DNA from 3 places in the Plantibacter cousiniae (nom. nud.) genome. Region 3 is predicted to be linked to each of the others. Evidence: riboswitches for the same ligand, from Rfam matches in the RefSeq annotation. Region 3 holds a riboswitch; each other region holds the start of a gene.
What was found. A riboswitch is a leader RNA that binds a small molecule or an ion and turns the genes downstream of it on or off. The one in region 3 is predicted to bind cobalamin.
Positions count from the first base shown of each region.

Region 1: linked by a shared signal. The riboswitch ahead of cobO (cob(I)yrinic acid a,c-diamide adenosyltransferase) and the one ahead of cobW (cobalamin biosynthesis protein CobW) in region 3 are both predicted to bind cobalamin.
Region 2: linked by a shared signal. The riboswitch ahead of ACW55A_RS19225 (ABC transporter substrate-binding protein) and the one ahead of cobW (cobalamin biosynthesis protein CobW) in region 3 are both predicted to bind cobalamin.

Region 1 covers NZ_CDRVEU010000017.1:74,966-80,560, forward strand. Annotated here, with positions in the region: gene ACW55A_RS25955 (cobyrinic acid a,c-diamide synthase CobB) at 1-609, opposite strand, end outside; gene cobO (cob(I)yrinic acid a,c-diamide adenosyltransferase) at 635-1,246, opposite strand; cobalamin riboswitch at 1,338-1,551, opposite strand; gene ACW55A_RS25965 (PQQ-dependent sugar dehydrogenase) at 1,671-2,999, shown strand; gene ACW55A_RS25970 (C40 family peptidase) at 3,164-3,709, opposite strand; gene ACW55A_RS25975 (C40 family peptidase) at 3,799-4,527, opposite strand; gene ACW55A_RS25980 (NAD-dependent deacylase) at 4,603-5,346, opposite strand; gene hda (DnaA regulatory inactivator Hda) at 5,361-5,595, opposite strand, start outside.
Region 2 covers NZ_CDRVEU010000010.1:135,734-141,328, forward strand. Annotated here, with positions in the region: gene ACW55A_RS19210 (peptidase U32 family protein) at 1-470, opposite strand, end outside; gene ACW55A_RS19215 (ABC transporter ATP-binding protein) at 576-1,367, opposite strand; gene ACW55A_RS19220 (FecCD family ABC transporter permease) at 1,364-2,386, opposite strand; gene ACW55A_RS19225 (ABC transporter substrate-binding protein) at 2,383-3,396, opposite strand; cobalamin riboswitch at 3,527-3,725, opposite strand; gene pmrG (lipopolysaccharide core heptose(II)-phosphate phosphatase PmrG) at 4,042-4,737, shown strand; gene ACW55A_RS19235 (phosphatase PAP2 family protein) at 4,734-5,595, shown strand, end outside.
Region 3 covers NZ_CDRVEU010000010.1:251,128-256,722, forward strand. Annotated here, with positions in the region: gene ACW55A_RS19685 (indolepyruvate ferredoxin oxidoreductase family protein) at 1-143, shown strand, start outside; gene cobM (precorrin-4 C(11)-methyltransferase) at 231-980, opposite strand; gene ACW55A_RS19695 (cobalamin biosynthesis protein) at 1,013-1,462, opposite strand; gene ACW55A_RS19700 (CbtA family protein) at 1,440-2,162, opposite strand; gene ACW55A_RS19705 (CbtB domain-containing protein) at 2,173-2,355, opposite strand; cobalamin riboswitch at 2,455-2,669, opposite strand; cobalamin riboswitch at 2,728-2,949, shown strand; gene cobW (cobalamin biosynthesis protein CobW) at 3,069-4,133, shown strand; gene cobN (cobaltochelatase subunit CobN) at 4,137-5,595, shown strand, end outside.

The DNA of each region.
Region 1 (5,595 bases), on a different contig from region 3:
TAGACGCACGTCCAGATCATTGAGCTCACTGGCCTGGACCAACCCCAGATGACGGCTGGGCAATTCGAAGCCGACTTCCCGGGACAGTGCGCCGTACCAGCGCAGGCCTTCGGTCAGGCTGTTCTCCAGCAACTGCGCATGGCGTACCGTGCCGACGCGATTGGCCAGCACGCCGGCGAACGGCAGATCAGGCTGATAGCGCGCCAGGCCCAGCGCCAGTGCGCCAAACGTCTGCGCCATGGCCGTGCCGTCGATCACACCGAGTACCGGCACGCCAAAATGCCGGGACAGGTCGGCGCTCGACGGCGTGCCGTCGAACAGCCCCATGACCCCTTCGATCAGAATCAGGTCCGCCTCGTCAGCCGCCTCCCACAACAGACGACGGCTTTCATCGGCACCGACCATCCACATGTCCAGTTGATAGACCGGCGCACCACTGGCCCGCTCAAGAATCATCGGGTCAAGAAAGTCCGGGCCGCACTTGAACACCCGGACCTTGCGCCCCTGGTTGCGGTGCAAGCGTGCCAGTGCAGCGGTCACCGTGGTTTTGCCTTGCCCGGAGGCAGGCGCAGCGATCAATACCGCCGGACAATCACGCGGGGCTCTCATTGCAATGCGCTCAATGATGAAGGGTTCACAGCTCGATACCTTTCTGCGCACGAATACCGGCCTGAAACGCGTGCTTGACCACGCCGATCTCGGAAACGGTATCGGCCAGGTCGATCAATTCGGCTTTGGCACCGCGGCCAGTCACCAATACATGCTGCATCGGCGGACGTGCCTGCAGGTCGCTGAGCACTTGTTCAAGGTCGAGGTAGCCATGTTTGAGGGCGATGTTCAGTTCGTCGAGCACCACCAGACCAATGGCCGGATCGCGAAGCATTTCCTGAGACACGGCCCAGGCGGCTTCGGCGGCGGCGATGTCGCGCTGGCGATCCTGGGTTTCCCAGGTGAAGCCCTCACCCATTACGTGATAGCGCACCTGCTCGGGGAAACGGCGGAAAAACATTTCTTCGCCCGTGCTGTTGCGGCCCTTGATGAACTGCACCACACCACACTGCATGTCGTGGCCCATGGCGCGGGCGAGCATGCCGAATGCCGAGCTGCTCTTGCCCTTGCCATTGCCGGTCAATACCAGCAGCAGGCCGCACTCGTTGGGCGAGCTGGCGATACGCTCGTCCATGACGGCTTTCTTGCGCTGCATGCGCGCCAGATGGCGTTCGTCGCGTTCGGGGGATTCGTTCATCTGGGTTCTCCGCTCGGGGCAGGCGACAACAGACGGAAGGACAGCACTGGACAGCACGGCAACGCCCTGCACAGAACATCACCCTCCGTGATGTCATTGAGTGATTCAGGCCGGTCTCCGGGCTCATGAGCGGGTCACCCCGGCTGCGCGCCTTCCCATGTCGAAACACAGTGGCGTCAGGCACAGCCTTGACTCATTTACCGTTGCGGGGGCAGCGCCGGGATCGGATCTGTCGACCCACACCGGCTTCCCTGTTTCACTCTGCCAATCGGGGATTGCAGAGCACCTGAAACAAACCGCGAAGGGTAGAGGGTTGGACCGGGAGCGTCAATCGACACCGTCGCCGCGGAACGTGATTGAACCTAGCGGGTTGGCGGTGCCTCTATCAGTTACTGGACCATGCCCTTGTTAATGGAGATCGACAATGTTCAAACTCAGCCCCCACTACGCAGTGTTGCTTCTGGTCGCCGGCGGCCTCGCTGCCTGCGGCGAGTCTTCGAGACTGCAAGTCTCGGATGGAACAGGCCCCTCGCCCAAGCTGCCGGAGCCCAACAAGACGCTGATCCCGACCGTCAACATCGCCCCTGCCGTAGGCTGGGAAAAAGGCGCCAAGCCGGTCGCCGCGCCGGGCACACAAGTGGCTGCGTTCGCCGAAAACCTCGACCACCCGCGCTGGCTGTATGTGTTGCCCAACGGTGACGTGCTGGTCGCAGAAACCAATTCGCCCGCCAAACCGGATGACTCCAAAGGCATTCGCGGCTGGGTGATGGAAAAAGTCATGGGCCGCGCCGGTGCCGGTGTGCCCAGCGCCAACCGCATCACGTTGCTGCGCGACGTAGACAAGGACGGTGTGGCAGAGACGCGCACGGTTTTCCTGCAAAACCTCAATTCGCCGTTCGGCATGACCCTGGTGGGCAACAAGCTGTATGTCGCCGATACCGATCGCCTGATCAGCTTCCCGTATGAATCAGGGCAGACCTCGATCAGCGCGCAGGCGACCAAGGTGGTCGACCTGCCGGGCGGCACGCTCAATCACCACTGGACCAAGAATGTCATCGCCAGCAAGGATGGCAGCAAGCTGTACGTGACCGTGGGCTCCAACAGCAACGTGGCCGAAAACGGCATGGACAAGGAAGAGGGTCGTGCGGCGATCTGGGAAGTGGACGCGGCCACCGGCAACCACCGGATCTTCGCGTCCGGCCTGCGCAACCCCAACGGCATGGATTGGGAGCCGAAGACCGGCAAACTGTGGACGGCGGTCAACGAGCGCGACGAGATCGGCAGCGATCTGGTGCCTGACTACGTTACCTCGGTGCAGGACGGCGCATTCTACGGCTGGCCTTACAGCTACTACGGCCAGCATGTCGACGAGCGCGTCAAGCCGCAGAACCCGGCACTGGTCGCCAAGGCGATTGCCCCGGATTACGCAGTCGGTCCGCACACCGCTTCGCTGGGCCTGGTGTTCGCCGACGGCAAGACACTGGCTGCACCGTTCAACGAAGGCCTGTTCATTGGCCAGCACGGCTCATGGAACCGCAAACCGCACAGCGGCTATAAGGTGGTGTTCATTCCATTCAGTGGCGGCAAACCCAACGGCACACCGGTCGATGTGTTGACCGGCTTCCTCAACAAGGATGAAAAAGCCATGGGCCGTCCGGTTGGCGTGGTCAATGACCAGCGCGGCGGTTTGCTGGTGGCGGACGATGTCGGCAACAAGATCTGGCGCGTGACATCAGCCAAGGCTGCTCAGTAACGCCGAGCGGTTATTCCTGTGGGAGCGAGCTTGCTCGCGAAGAGGCCGGCACAGCTGCGGCGATCCCCAGCGTGCCACGCTCCAGCGTGGATACGCCTTTCTGAACGCTCTGCGTCCGATCCTGAGGCTGGAGCTGGGGGGAGCCGCTGATCAGCGGCTCCTGCCTAGGGCCGATTCTGCGCCAGACTGGACGGCTGAATCACGCGCTTGGCGTTGAGGTAGGCTCTCTGCCAGTAAGGCTTGTCGAGACTGTCGAGCTTGACCGTGCCACCAGTGGCCGGCGCATGCACAAAGCGGCCTTCGCCCACGTAAATCCCCGCATGCGACACCTGCGAACCACCTGACGTGGCAAAGAACACCAGATCACCTGACTGCAGTTGCTCGCGGCGAATATTCGGTGCGCCCATCACGATCATCTCGCGTGTGGAACGTGGCAGGGAAATGCCGGCCGCATCACGATAGACATAACCTATAAGACCGCTGCAATCGAAACCGGAGTCAGGCGTGTTGCCGCCCCAGCGATAAGGCGTGCCAACCAGCCCCAACGCACGAAACAGCACGTCTTCGGCAGCTGGAGAAAGAATCTGGGGAGGAGCAGTGACCACCGGACGCTGAACGATCCGAGGCGCTTTGGGCGGGGGCGGCGCGCTGGCGCAGGCACCGAGCAACGCAGCAACAGAAATGACTAACAGGCGCAACGCAATCGACATAACCACAACAACCTATCCGGATGCGGCTTACGCTGCCGAGAAGCTCAAAAACGCAGAAAGACCCGAAGGTCTTGTACTGCGCGTTCTATTTATTTACGCCGCTTGGGCGCGGTCTTGACTGTAGTCGAAGTCATCGCCGTTGTCTGCGTTACTTCAGGTGTCGATTTTACTGCAACAGTACCCGGGGCCATCGCCAGGGGCCGCTTGGCCTCGATGAAGGTCTTGCTCCAGTAGGCGTCATCGAGGCTGTCGATGCGCACACCGCCGCTGCGGCGACTGCTGGAGTGGATGAACTGCCGATTACCGGCGTAGATCGCTGCGTGGCTGACCTGACCGCGACCGCGAGTACTGAAGAACAGCACATCGCCCGGCTGAAGCTTGTTGCGCGCCACCAGAGGTGCGTTGACGTTGATCATTTCACGCGTGGAACGTGGCAGGCTCATGCCGGCCTCTTCGCGAAACAGATAACCGATGAAGCCGCTGCAATCGAAACCCGAAGAAGTCGACGTGCCGCCGAACTTGTAGCGTGTGCCGATCAGCGACTTGCCACGCTCCAGGATGCTGTCGGCCAGGGCCGGCAGTTGGTAAGACTTGTTATCAGCGAACTGGGCCAGTTCGTCTTCGGTAGCGAGCTCGTCCTGCAGGACTGCCGCGTCGGCGCGACGGGCTGCGGACTGGGCATTGGCATTGATTGCGCTCTGATAGCGTGGAACTGGCTGGGCCTGTTCCTGCTGTGCGACCGGCATATTGGCCGAGCAACCGAAGAGAAATGTAACGAGTGCGAGAGGCACGAGGGGTGCGAAGCGAACAACTTGCATGGGCACAACCGTGGCTGACTAGTTAAGATGGCGAGACTATGCCTTTTATGAAGGTGATTTGCAAATTCAATCGAACTAGATGTGACTTATGAGTTCGGCCATGACATGTGCCGCGCGGTAGGGCAAAAAGACGTCCATCTGCGCGCTGTGATCCGTCGGTTGCGGATTGATTTCTGCGGTAAAACCCCCGGAAACCCTGGTGCGAATGACCGGTTCGTGAATGTAGGGGAAGCTTGCGGTGGTGCCAATACTCAGCACCGCGTCATAGCCTTTAGCCAGCTGTTCATACAGTGTTTCCAGGGCTTTTTCGGGAAGCATTTCCTGAAAAAGAACGACGAACGGTCGCAAAATGCCACTACATGCCGGGCATAAGGGGGGCAAAGGTCGCTGCAAGTGCTCACTCAATTGCGAATCCTCAGCACCGCAGGATTGGCAAAACAGTGGCGAGAGTTGCCCGTGAATTTCGATCAGGCGCTCCGGCGGACTGCCCGCCGCGCGATGATAACCGTCGACATTCTGGGTCAGCACCCAGCACTCGGGTTTGATGCGCTGCAACTGGGCGATGGCGTAGTGCGCGATATTCGGCTCGCCACCCAGGCACGCCCTGCCCAGTTCAGCGATGTACTTCCAGCACAGCTCGGGGTCACGGCGCAGCATGGGCCCGGACAGGGCCATTTCGATAGGCAGGCCATCATCGGTCTTGCCATTGTAAAGCCCGCCCACACCACGGTAGGTCGGCAACCCCGAATCGGCAGACAAACCCGCCCCGGTGATCACCAGAATCCGTTGTGCATGGCGCAAGGCAGCCGCCGTCTGCATCAACAGCGCCTGATCTACCACCCGAGGGTCTCTTTAAGGAAGGGAATGGTCAGCTTGCGCTTTTCCTGGAGTGACGCCTGATCGAGGCGCTCGAGCAATTCGAACAGCGCGCTCATGCTGCGTGTACCACGCGTCAGGATGAAATGCCCGACATCGTCGGTCAGGTGCAAACCACGCCGAGAGGCACGCAGTTGCAAGGCGCGCAGCTTGTCCTCGTCGGACAGACCGCGCATCTGGAACACCAATGCC
Region 2 (5,595 bases), 120 kb from region 3:
TCGGTTTCATCGGCGATTGCGCGGATTTCCTGCAGATTCAGTTCCCGGGCCAGCACCAGCTGCGAAAAACCGGCCTGATCGAGAAACTTCGCCCGGCTCAGGGTGCGAATATCGGTTTGCGTGCTGGCGTGCAGCTCGATGGGCGGAATGTCCATCTCCATCACCCCGAGGTCCTGCACGATCAACGCGTCCACGCCGGCGTCGTAGAGCTGGTGAATCAGCTTGCGCGCGGGCTCCAGCTCGTCGTCATGGAGGATGGTGTTGATGGTGGTAAAGATCCGCGCGTGGTAGCGGTGCGCGAATTTGACCAGCTCGGCAATGTCGCTGACCTCGTTACAGGCATTGTGCCGCGCACCAAAGCTCGGCCCGCCGATATACACCGTATCGGCACCATGCAGGATGGCTTCACGGGCGATGGTCACATCCCGTGCAGGGCTGAGCAATTCCAGGTGGTGCTTGGGTAACGACATGGCAACGGGATCCGGCTGCGGGCAAAGCGCGCATTGTAGTGCCACAGACCGCGCGGTGCACCTGTTGCAGATGGCAGCAGGTGCCGGACTGACCATCGGCGTGGTTTAGCGCGAGCGCAGGCGCAGAATCTTCGCCCCGTCACTGGGGTCGGTCAGCCAGTGCGCCACCACGCCGAAGGTGCTCAGCAAGCGTTCCGGAGTCAGTACCTCGAGCGGCGCACCCAGCGCGACCAGCCGACCCTTTTCCATGACCGCCACACGGTCGCAGTCCAGCGCCTGATTCAGATCGTGCAGGGCGATCACGGTGGTCACCGGTAAGGCCCTGACCAGGCCGAGGATGGTCAGTTGATGCTGGATGTCCAGATGATTGGTCGGTTCGTCCAGCAGAAGGATCTGCGGCCGTTGCGCCAGCGCCCTGGCGATGTGAACACGTTGCCGCTCGCCACCGGACAAGGTGTGCCAGGCGCGTTTTTGCAGGTGCAGCATGTCCACATCCTGCAGCGCCTGGCGAACGATTGCATCGTCCTCGGCGCTCCACGGCTCGAGTGCCGACAGCCAGGGCGTGCGGCCCAGTTCGACGGCATCCAGCACGGTCACGGCGTCGCTGGTTTCAGCCTGCTGCTCGACCACCGCCAGCAGGCGCGCCACGTCCCTGCGGCTCAATGACTCAAGTGCTTGCCCGCCCAGGCTGACCGAGCCGCTGACCGGCTTCTGAATACCGGCCAGTAGCTTGAGCAGGGTGGATTTGCCCGAGCCGTTGGGACCGACCACGGCCAGGGTTTCACCTGCGGCAATGCTCAGGTCGACATCGCGCAGCAGAGCTGCGCCACGTACCGAATAACCCAGACCGGAACAACCGAGTACCGGTGCACTGAGCGGATGAGGTAAGGCATTCATCGCGTGCTGTTGCCCCGGATAAGAATCAAAGCGAAGACCGGTGCGCCGATCAGTGCGGTAATCACACCGATCGGCAGCGCCTGCCCCTTGATCAGGGTGCGCGAAAGGATATCGGCAGCGATCAGAAACAGTGCGCCGCTCAAGGCGCTCAACGGCACCAGCCGGGCGTGCCGGACACCGACCAGCATCCGCACCGCGTGCGGGATCACCAGCCCGACGAAGCCGATGGAGCCGACAATCGAGACCATCACCGCGGTGACCAGCGCAGCGCTGGCGATCAGGATGATCTGTACGCGCCGTACCGCGATCCCCAGTGATGCCGCCGAGTCGCTGCCGAAGGTGAACGCGTCCAGCGCTCGCCGGTGCCAGAGGCACACCAGCAGGCCTGCCAGCACTGTCGGCACAGCCAGCCAGACCGAGTGCCAGCGCACACCGCTGAGGTTACCCAGCAGCCAGAACATGATGCCGCGTGCCTGCTCGGAGCTTGCCGATTTGGTGATCAGAAACGAGGTCAGGGCATTGAACAGTTGCGACCCGGCGATCCCGGCCAGAATGATCTGCCCGGCTGCCGTGGTGCCGCGTGAAGAGTGCGCCAGCAGGGCGACCAGCGAAAATGCCGCCACGGCCCCGACAAAAGCGCCCGCCGACATCGAGATCGCACCTGCACCGAAGCCCAGAATGGCGACCAGTACTGCACCGGTGGAAGCCCCTGCGGAAATCCCCAGCAGATACGGGTCTGCCAGCGGGTTGCGCAATAGCGACTGCAACACCACGCCACAGATCGCCAGCCCGGCCCCGCAGGCCGCCGCGACAATGGCGCGGGTCAGCCGGTAGTTCCAGACGATGCCTTCGTCTATAGGGTCGAGTACATAGCCAGCGCCCCAGAGTTTGTTGGCCAGCACCTGGAAAACCACGTTCAGGCTGATCGAGGTTTCACCGATCGCGGCCCCGATCATGATCGCCAGCACCAGCACTGCCGAGACCCAGAGCACATGAACCAACGCTATCGGCAATCTCATTTGGCAGCGTTGAAACGGTTGGCGGCGTCAGCCAGTTCCTCGAAGCCGGTAAACAGACGCAGGCCCGCCTGCATACCCTCGGCGTCGATGATCACGATCCGGTCATGCTTGACCGCGTCCATGTTGCGGGTCACCGGGTCGGTCTTGAGGAATTCGATTTTTTTCAGGTAATCGTCGGCCGGGAAGCGGCGGCGATCCATGCGCGCGATGACCAGAATGCTCGGGTTGGCCTTGGCGATGGTTTCCCAGCCCACAGTCGGCCATTCCTCGTCGGACTGAACGATATTGCGCATGCCCAGGCTGTTGAGCATGAAGTCCGGAATGCCTTTGCGACCGGCCACGAAAGGGTCGCTGGCGAGGTCGGAGCTGGAGAACCAGAACAGCGCCGAGACGTCATTGGCCTTGTTCTGCCGGACGTTGGCGATCGCTGCGCTCAGGCGGGCCTTGAGGTCGGCAACCAGCGCGTCGCCGCGATCCCGCACATCGAAAATCTGCGCCAGTTGCTCGATGCTCTTGTAGATGGTGTCGATGCGGAACGGCTCCAGGCGTGTGCCATCGGCACCGACCAGATTGTCCTTGCCTTCGCAGTCGGACGGCAGGATGTAGGTGGGTATCTTCAGGTCATGGAACTGCTCGCGGGTGCCGACCACGCCCTGTTTGCCGACCATCCACTCCAGTTGCACGGCCACCAGTTCCGGTCGCTTGCCAATCACTGCCTCGAAACTGGGCTCGTTGTCGGCCAGGCGCTCGACCTTGTCGTTCTGCGCCTTGAAGCGTGGCAATACATTGTTGAACCACAGGGAAGTGCCGACCAGTCTGTCGCCGAGGCCCAGTTCGTAAAGCATTTCGGTGCCGGCCTGGCCAATGGTGACGGCCTTGGTCGGCGCATGCTGGAAGGTCAGGGTCGCGCCACAGTTTTCAAGGGTCAGCGGGTACTGAGTGGGGGCGGCGAGGGCCAGGGTGGACAGCGTCAGGCTGGCAGCGAGTGCGGCGAGGCGGGGCAGCGACATGAAATGCGGTCTCCGTTGGAGCAGGTGCCAGGGCGCAATGCACATCAGGAAACACATCCCCGGATGATCACCGGGCACGACAGGAAATGCCGACGCGTGCGGATGTCCTTCCCGGACACCCCGCCGGTTAGTGGATTGAAGCGGGTCGGCAGGTCTCCTGACTGACACGTCATCGCTAGGCTCCGGCCTTCCCGGATCACGATCCAGTGGCAGTCATGGAGCAGGCTCGGTGCCTACAGTTGCGGGGGCAGTTTCGTTTTTCGCCTGGTGAGAAAGGCGTGCGAATTCCCTGTTAGTTCCTCTCGGAAACCGACGCGCGGCATGGTAAACGATAAGCGTTTTAGTGGCTAATCCTTTGCGCACAGCTGCTGCAGCACACGGTCTGTCAGTCCAAAACCGTCCCGATGGGCACGGAACTTTCGGGAAAAACGCTTAAATTATCTTCATGTTCACGTCCGTAAAACCGCAAAGGCCCATTCCAGAGCGTTCGCGTGAAAAACATGGCGCTGGGCCACAACACGTTTTTCACATCTTCTTCACCGCATCGGGACGATGCTGAACCTATCTTGCCTGCATGGGAGCGGCATAGACCTCGGGCACTCCCTAGGTCAACGCCACACATAGGTTCATGGCAGGAGTGGTCCCTTGACCGACACGATAATCAACAAGAATGTACTTCCCCGTTCGGGCATCAGTCAGCGCTACAAATTGCATCGGCACATCGTATCGATGTCCGTTGCCGTCGTGCTGACGGCTATCTGTGCATGGTTCTACTCGGCGTTCTCAGGCGTGCATGTGGTGGACCTGGGGGTCGGCAGCAACCTGAGCGTTTCCGGCCTTCGCGAGCACTGGCGGCAAGGCAATGTGGTGGTGATGATTCGCCACGCCGAACGCTGTGACCGCTCGAGCAACCCGTGCATGAGCGACGCCGACGGCATTACCTCCAACGGCCGCGACGCCGCTTTGGCGGTGGGCGCCGGGTTGCAGAAAATGGGCATGGACCACGCGCGCATGATCGCCAGCTCCAAGACCCGCACGCAACAGACTGCGCAGCTGTTGGCCGGGCACGCGGTGGCTGGCCAGGACTGGATCAACGACTGTGACAGCGGCTTCATGAAAGCGGTGCAGGCCCACAAGGTCAGCGGCGAGAACATGGTGCTGGTGACCCACAGTGGCTGCATCGATCAGTTCGAGCGCAAGGTCGGCGTACCTGGCGGCGAGCGCTCCAGTGAGTACGCCCAGGCGTTTTTCGTACAAATAGACGGCAGCCATCCGCCGAAAATCCTCGGCTCCCTGAATGCCGGGCAATGGGCAAACCTCAACAGCGAGCAATTCAATTGACGACATCTTCCAGCGCCAGGCTGCGGTTCTACGGCATCAACCTGGGTGTACCGGTGTTTTTCGCGTTACTGGTCTTCGTCACCTTCGACCTGACCACGATCGACCGGCAACTGAGTGACCTGTTTTTCGATTCGACGGCCGGGGTGTTTCCCATCGGCCAGAGCCATCTGTTCGAGAACATCACACACAGATGGGCGCGGATCCTTCCGAACTGGACCGGAGAGCTGGCGATCATTGGTGCGATGCTGTCCTTTGTCTGGCCGTTGCTGGAAAAATATGATGAATCGCGCCTTGCGAGGCGGCTGACGGGCTCTCGGTTGGGCACCTTCCTGCGCTTTGCACGCAGGCACCGGCTGGACTTCTTTTTCGTCATCGTTGCCTTTGCGCTGAGCACCGCCATGATCCATTACCTGAAAAGCCATACCAGCGTTTACTGTCCTGTCGAGACTACCTTGTACGGTGGCAGTCAGGCGCACATCGAGTGGTTCAGGAACTTCAACCTGCTGCACGAGGCCGGCGCCGGGCGATGCTGGCCGGGCGGTCACGCGTCAAGCGCGTTCAGTCTGCTGGTCCTGTACTTCGTGGCTCGTCGCTATTGCTGGCGGCATTCGAATACCCTGCTGGCGACCATTCTGCTGCTCGGGATGATTTACGGCACCACGCGGGTGCTGCAAGGCTGGCACTTCATGTCGCACACCTTCTGGGCAGGTATTGTGGTGTGGCTGAGCACGTTGCTGGTTGCCTTGTGCTTCTATGGCCGATCGAGGTTGCAACAGCCGATTCGCCAGGCGTTGGCCGTCAACAAACCTGATGCATTCGTCACTCGACCTGCAGACGCACTGGCGACAGGTTCCCGGT
Region 3 (5,595 bases):
CACGCCTGCCGGAACGCATTCGCGGCTATGGCTACATCAAGGAAAGCGCCATGAAAGCAGCTGCCGTGCAGGCCGATATTCTGCGCAAGAGCCTGGAAAGCGGCGAAGTGGCTGCGCCGAAGCTGTATGAGGCGGCTGCCTGAGGAGGGCAATACCAATCAGCGTGCCAGCTCAGCGTTGGTACGCTTTTCATTACGCAATGCGATCGTCGTGCCGCGTAGAGGTACTGACTACACCGGCCTGAACAGGTGGGCATGCCCGGCGCGGTACAGCGAGGACTCGCTGAAGGTGTCATCGGCAAGCACACGTCCGACCAGAATCAGCGCAGTACGGCGAAAGCCCTTGGCCTGTACCTTTTCCTGAATATCCGTCAGCGTGCCAACGGCCCAGTCCTGATCCGGCCAGCTGGCGCGGTGCACCACGGCAGTCGGGCAGTCGGCGCCGTAATGTGGCACGAGCTCTTCGACGATCCGCTGCAGGTTGTTCACCCCCAGATGAATCGCCATCGTTGCCCGATGGCTGGCCAGACTGGCCAGTTCCTCGCCGCTGGGCATTGAGGTCTTGTCGGCATAGCGGGTCAGAATCACGCTTTGCGAAACGTCCGGCAGGGTCAGTTCGACGCCCAGCAATGCAGCGCAGGCAGCGGTCGCGGTCACCCCCGGAATGATTTCGAACGGAATGCCCAGTTCGCGCAGATGGCGGATCTGCTCACCGATAGCGCCATACAGGCTCGGGTCTCCGGAGTGCACGCGTGCGACATCCTGGCCCTGTGCGTGTGCGCGCTTGATCAGCTCGATGATCTGCTCCAGATGCAGCTCGGCGCTGTTGGTCACCTGCACGGCCTGATGACCTTCCAGCACAGCGAGGGGGACCAGCGAGCCTGCGTAGATAATGACCGGGCAGTTGCGAATCAGGCGTTGTCCCTTGACGGTGATCAGCTCCGGATCGCCAGGGCCTGCGCCGATGAAATAGACAGTCAATGAATTCTCCGGGGTGAATGAGCGCGGGGAGATTATCCGCTGTGCGCAGGGCTGATTGCCAAGGCAAATGTGGCCTGCGCGCTTTTCTGCCGTTCTATCAGCAGCGTGGCTGTACCGTCTCCCAGTTGCGCCGCCAGTGCCAGGGCCGAGCCTTCGGCGACGCCATGACAGCCAGTGCTCTGGAAGACCTGCGCAGAGCGGTGCGTGAGGTGCAGTTCCCACGCTACCAGTTGCGCGGCGTTGAAGCATACCAGTGGCACTGCCAGTTGCCCGGCCAGCTCAAGCAGACCGGCCTCGGTTTGTTTCAGGTCGATGGACGCCAGCGCGGTCACCCGGCCAATGTCCAGCTCAAGTGCCTGCAGGCTTTGCTCGAGCAGATCGCGCAACAGCGCAGCCGAGCAGCCGCGCCGACAGCCCAGCCCGGCGACCAGAGGTGCGCCGGGTTGAAGGGTAACTGGATCAGGCCTGATGCAGGTCGACATGGTCGGCGTGCACATCGTTTTTGCGGAACAGCCAGGCACTGATCAATCCCAGAGCGACCCAGAACAGCGCGTTGGTCAGCAGCGAGGCCATCATGAACTGCGATTCCAGAGCCTCGGGAGCCAGGCTTTCATGGACCAGCGGCTGTGGCGCGCCAAGCACATGCGGGACCAGCAGAATCGCCACACCCAGTGCTTTGAGCAGCCAGTTCTGGCCGAACACCAGTAAGGCCAGCCCGACGGCAGTCGACGCAGCAGCGCCGAGCCACCATAGCTGACGCTGACTCAACTCGGCGGCGGCCGTGCCTGGCAGTTCGGGTGGCAGGCCAAGGGTCGGGGCCAGCACGAACACGGCAAAACCGGCCAGCCCCCACCATGCGCCTTGCACGGTGCGACCCGGTGCCCGCAGGGTGTAAAGCCCGGCAAGCATCAGCGCAAAGCCCACCGCGACCACCAGGTTACCGCCGGTGGTGGACAGCACACGCTGCCAACCGTTTTCGGGCTCCCAGGCCGCTTCTTCATGGGCATGGCTGTGTTCGGCCAACGCGCCGCCCGTGTGCTGATGCAGTTGCTCGGCAGGCGCGTTTTCGTAGGTCTCGGCCTGCTGGATCAGCGGCACCACCCACAGGCTTTGCAGCAGGGTCAGCAGCAGGGCGGCGAGCAGGCCGGTGAAACCTGCGGTGTAGGCGATTCGCTTGAACATTGTGTGGCCCTCAATGGCAAGGAAAGGCAGCGCTGTGACGGGTGTCGTGTGCCGCGTTGTGCACGGCCGCGATGTGCGAGAAACCGGCGAAGTACACCAGACAGGCGCCGAGAAGCGCAGCGCTGATGGCGGCTGTCAGGCGTTGAGTGCGTGTGGAACTGGGCGCGGCGGCGTGGCTGCTGATGGTCGACATGGCGTTCCCTCTTGTTGGTAATCGGCAAGTGGGCCACGTGCAAAAGAACCTGCCGGCAGATGCCGGAGGTTTCAACTGCGCCCGCCCACCGCGGGTTTGTCATTGCAAGCATATCGGGCCGGTCTCCGGGCTCGCGAGGGGCCAGGACGTCAGTGCGTCAAAGCCTGCAAGGTCACCTTCCCATGCCAGCGGCACAGTGGATCAGACCTACTCTCGCTTACCGTTGCGGGGGCAGCACCGGACTTGCTCGACAACGCGAGCGCACCGGTTTCCCGTTTCACCCCGTGAGGGGCACCCGAAACAAGGCGCACAGGAGAGCATGGGCGGCGGGGCAGCGTCAATCTGAACGATTGACCTGTCTGCAGTCACTGCGTAGCCTTGCTGACTCGAGGTTCTCCCCGGGTAAAACATCACCCAGTGGAGCTAAGACGGGAATGCGGTACAAGCCGCAGCTGCCCCCGCAACTGTAAACGGTCATGTTCATTGCACAGCCACTGCTGCGGCGGGAAGGCGCGATGAATGCGTGTCGGCGTTTCTCACTGCCTGCCGCACGCCGCCGTGAGCCAGGAGACCTGCCTCGAACGGGCCGCACATGCTGCGGCCCTGGAGAATTCTCACTACAACCGGGCGGGGTGATCCGGTGGCGATCCGATCTGCGTGTCCTGCATGCGGTTCTCGTCCTGTTTGCCCGCCGCATTGCCAAAGGGCACCTGATGAAAACACTGGCCAAGCTTCCCGTCACCATCGTCACCGGCTTCCTCGGCTCGGGCAAGACCACCCTGTTGCGGCATATGCTCGACAACGCCGAAGGGCGGCGCATTGCGGTCATCGTCAATGAGTTCGGCGAGCTGGGCATCGACGGAGAAATCCTCAAGCAGTGCACGATCGGCTGCACCGAAGAAGAAGCCAACGGCCGGGTGTACGAACTGGCCAACGGCTGCCTGTGCTGCACCGTGCAGGAAGAGTTCTTCCCGGTCATGCGCGAACTGGTCGCGCGCCGTGGTGATCTGGACCATATCCTGATAGAAACCTCGGGGCTGGCGCTGCCCAAGCCGCTGGTCCAGGCTTTTCAATGGCCGGAAATCCGCAACGCCTGCACGGTCGATGCGGTGATCACGGTGGTCGACAGCCCGGCGGTACTGGCTGGTACTTTCGCTGCCTTCCCTGATCAGGTCGATGCGCAGCGCAAACTTGATCCCAACCTGGACCACGAGTCGCCCCTGCACGAACTGTTTGCCGATCAACTGGCCAGCGCTGATCTGGTGATCCTCAACAAGGCCGACATGATCGACGCCGAAGGTCTGGCGACGGTGCGTGCCGAAGTTGCCGAAGAGTTGCCGCCTGCCGTCAAGGTGATCGAAGCCAGCAGTGGTCGCCTGCCGATCAGCGTGTTGCTGGGTGTCGGTGCCGAGTCGGAACTGCATATCGATGCGCGCAAGACCCACCATGATCACCACGACGATGACGATCATGATGACCACGATCACGACGCGTTCGATTCGATATCCCTGAAACTGCCGCAAGCTGACGAGAAAGTCCTGCTCGATGCACTGAATCAGTTGGTGGTGCAGCACGGCATTCTTCGTGTGAAGGGCTTCGCGGCCATTCCCGGCAAGCCGATGCGCCTGCTGATTCAAGGTGTCGGGACGCGTTTCGACAAGCACTTCGACCGCGCCTGGCGGGCCGATGAAGAGCGTGCCACACACTTGGTGCTGATTGGTCAGGAGCTGGATGCCGCAGCCCTGCAAGCGCAACTCAACGCTGCGATTGCCGGCTGACCCATGCATTTACTGAGAACCCAGCCCGGCGGTTTCGTACCTGACGACAATATTGCCGATCTGGGCCAGACCCCGGCCGAGCTGGTGATTCTCTGCAGCGGCGACTCCAGCCTGGCGCTGCTGGCCGAGGCTGCCCGGCAGCTCCCCGAAGACTACCCCAGCCTGCGTCTGGCCAACCCGATGCAGGTCCAGAATCACGCCTCTGTCGACCTGTACGTCGATGAAGTGCTGCGTCACGCAAAGGTCATCCTGATTTCTCTGCACGGCGGTATTGGCTACTGGCGCTACGGCGTCGAGCGGCTGATGGAGCTCGCGGCACGCGGCGTTCAGGTCATTCTGGTGCCGGGTGATGACCGCCCTGATCCAGAGCTGAGTGATTTGAGCACCGTGCCTGCCGTAGAGCGCGACCGACTCTGGCAGTTTCTGCGTCAGGGCGGCCTGCAGAACGCGCTGCAACTGTACAACTGCATGGCCAGTCGCTGGCTGGACCGCGATTATTCCTGGGTCGAGCCCGCGCCGTTGCCGCGCACGGCGATCTACCATCCGCGTTTGGCAAGCGCGCAGCTTGCCGATTGGCAGGCAGACTGGCTTGCCGAGCAGCCGGTGGTAGCGCTGCTGTTCTATCGCTCGCACCTGCAGGCCGCCAATACCGGTTTCATCGATGAGTTCTGTGTGCGCTTGCAGGCGCAAGGCATCAACCCGTTGCCCATAGCCGTGGCCAGCCTCAAGGAGCCCGGCTGTTTCACTCAGGTGGAGGACTGGCTGGATGAGGCTGAAACCGAGCTGATCCTCAATACCACCGGTTTTGCCCAGTCGAGTCCGGAAGCGCCGCATCTGCGGCCGTTTCGGCGCAACGTGCCGGTCATTCAGGCCATCTGCGCGCAGGACAACGAGCCTGCCTGGCAGGCCAGGGAACAGGGCCTTGGCGCTCGTGATCTGGCGATGCACATTGCCTTGCCGGAGCTGGACGGACGGATCATCAGCCGGCCGATCAGCTTCAAGGACCTGGCCTGGCGCAGTGAGCGCAGCCAGTCGGACGTGGTCTGCTACCGCGCCCAGCCGGACCGGATGGATTTCGTCGCGCAACTGGCGCGGCGCTGGATCGAGCTTGCGCGCCTGCCCAATGGCGAAAAGCGCGTGGCGCTGATCCTCGCCAACTACCCGACTCGCGACGGGCGGATCGGCAATGGTGTGGGGCTCGATACGCCTGCTGCGGCGCTGAGTATCCTGCGCGCCATGCAGGCAGAGGGCTATCCGCTGGCGCCGTTGCCGGACACTGGCACTGAACTGATCCAGCAACTGCTGGGCGGCGTGACCAATGATCTGGACAGTATCGACCAACGCCCGTGTCACCAGAGCATGGCGCTGGAGGAATACCTGGCGGCGTTCAACGAACTGCCGCAGGAAAATCGCGACGCGGTGAACGCCCGTTGGGGCACGCCGGACACCGATCCGATGTTTC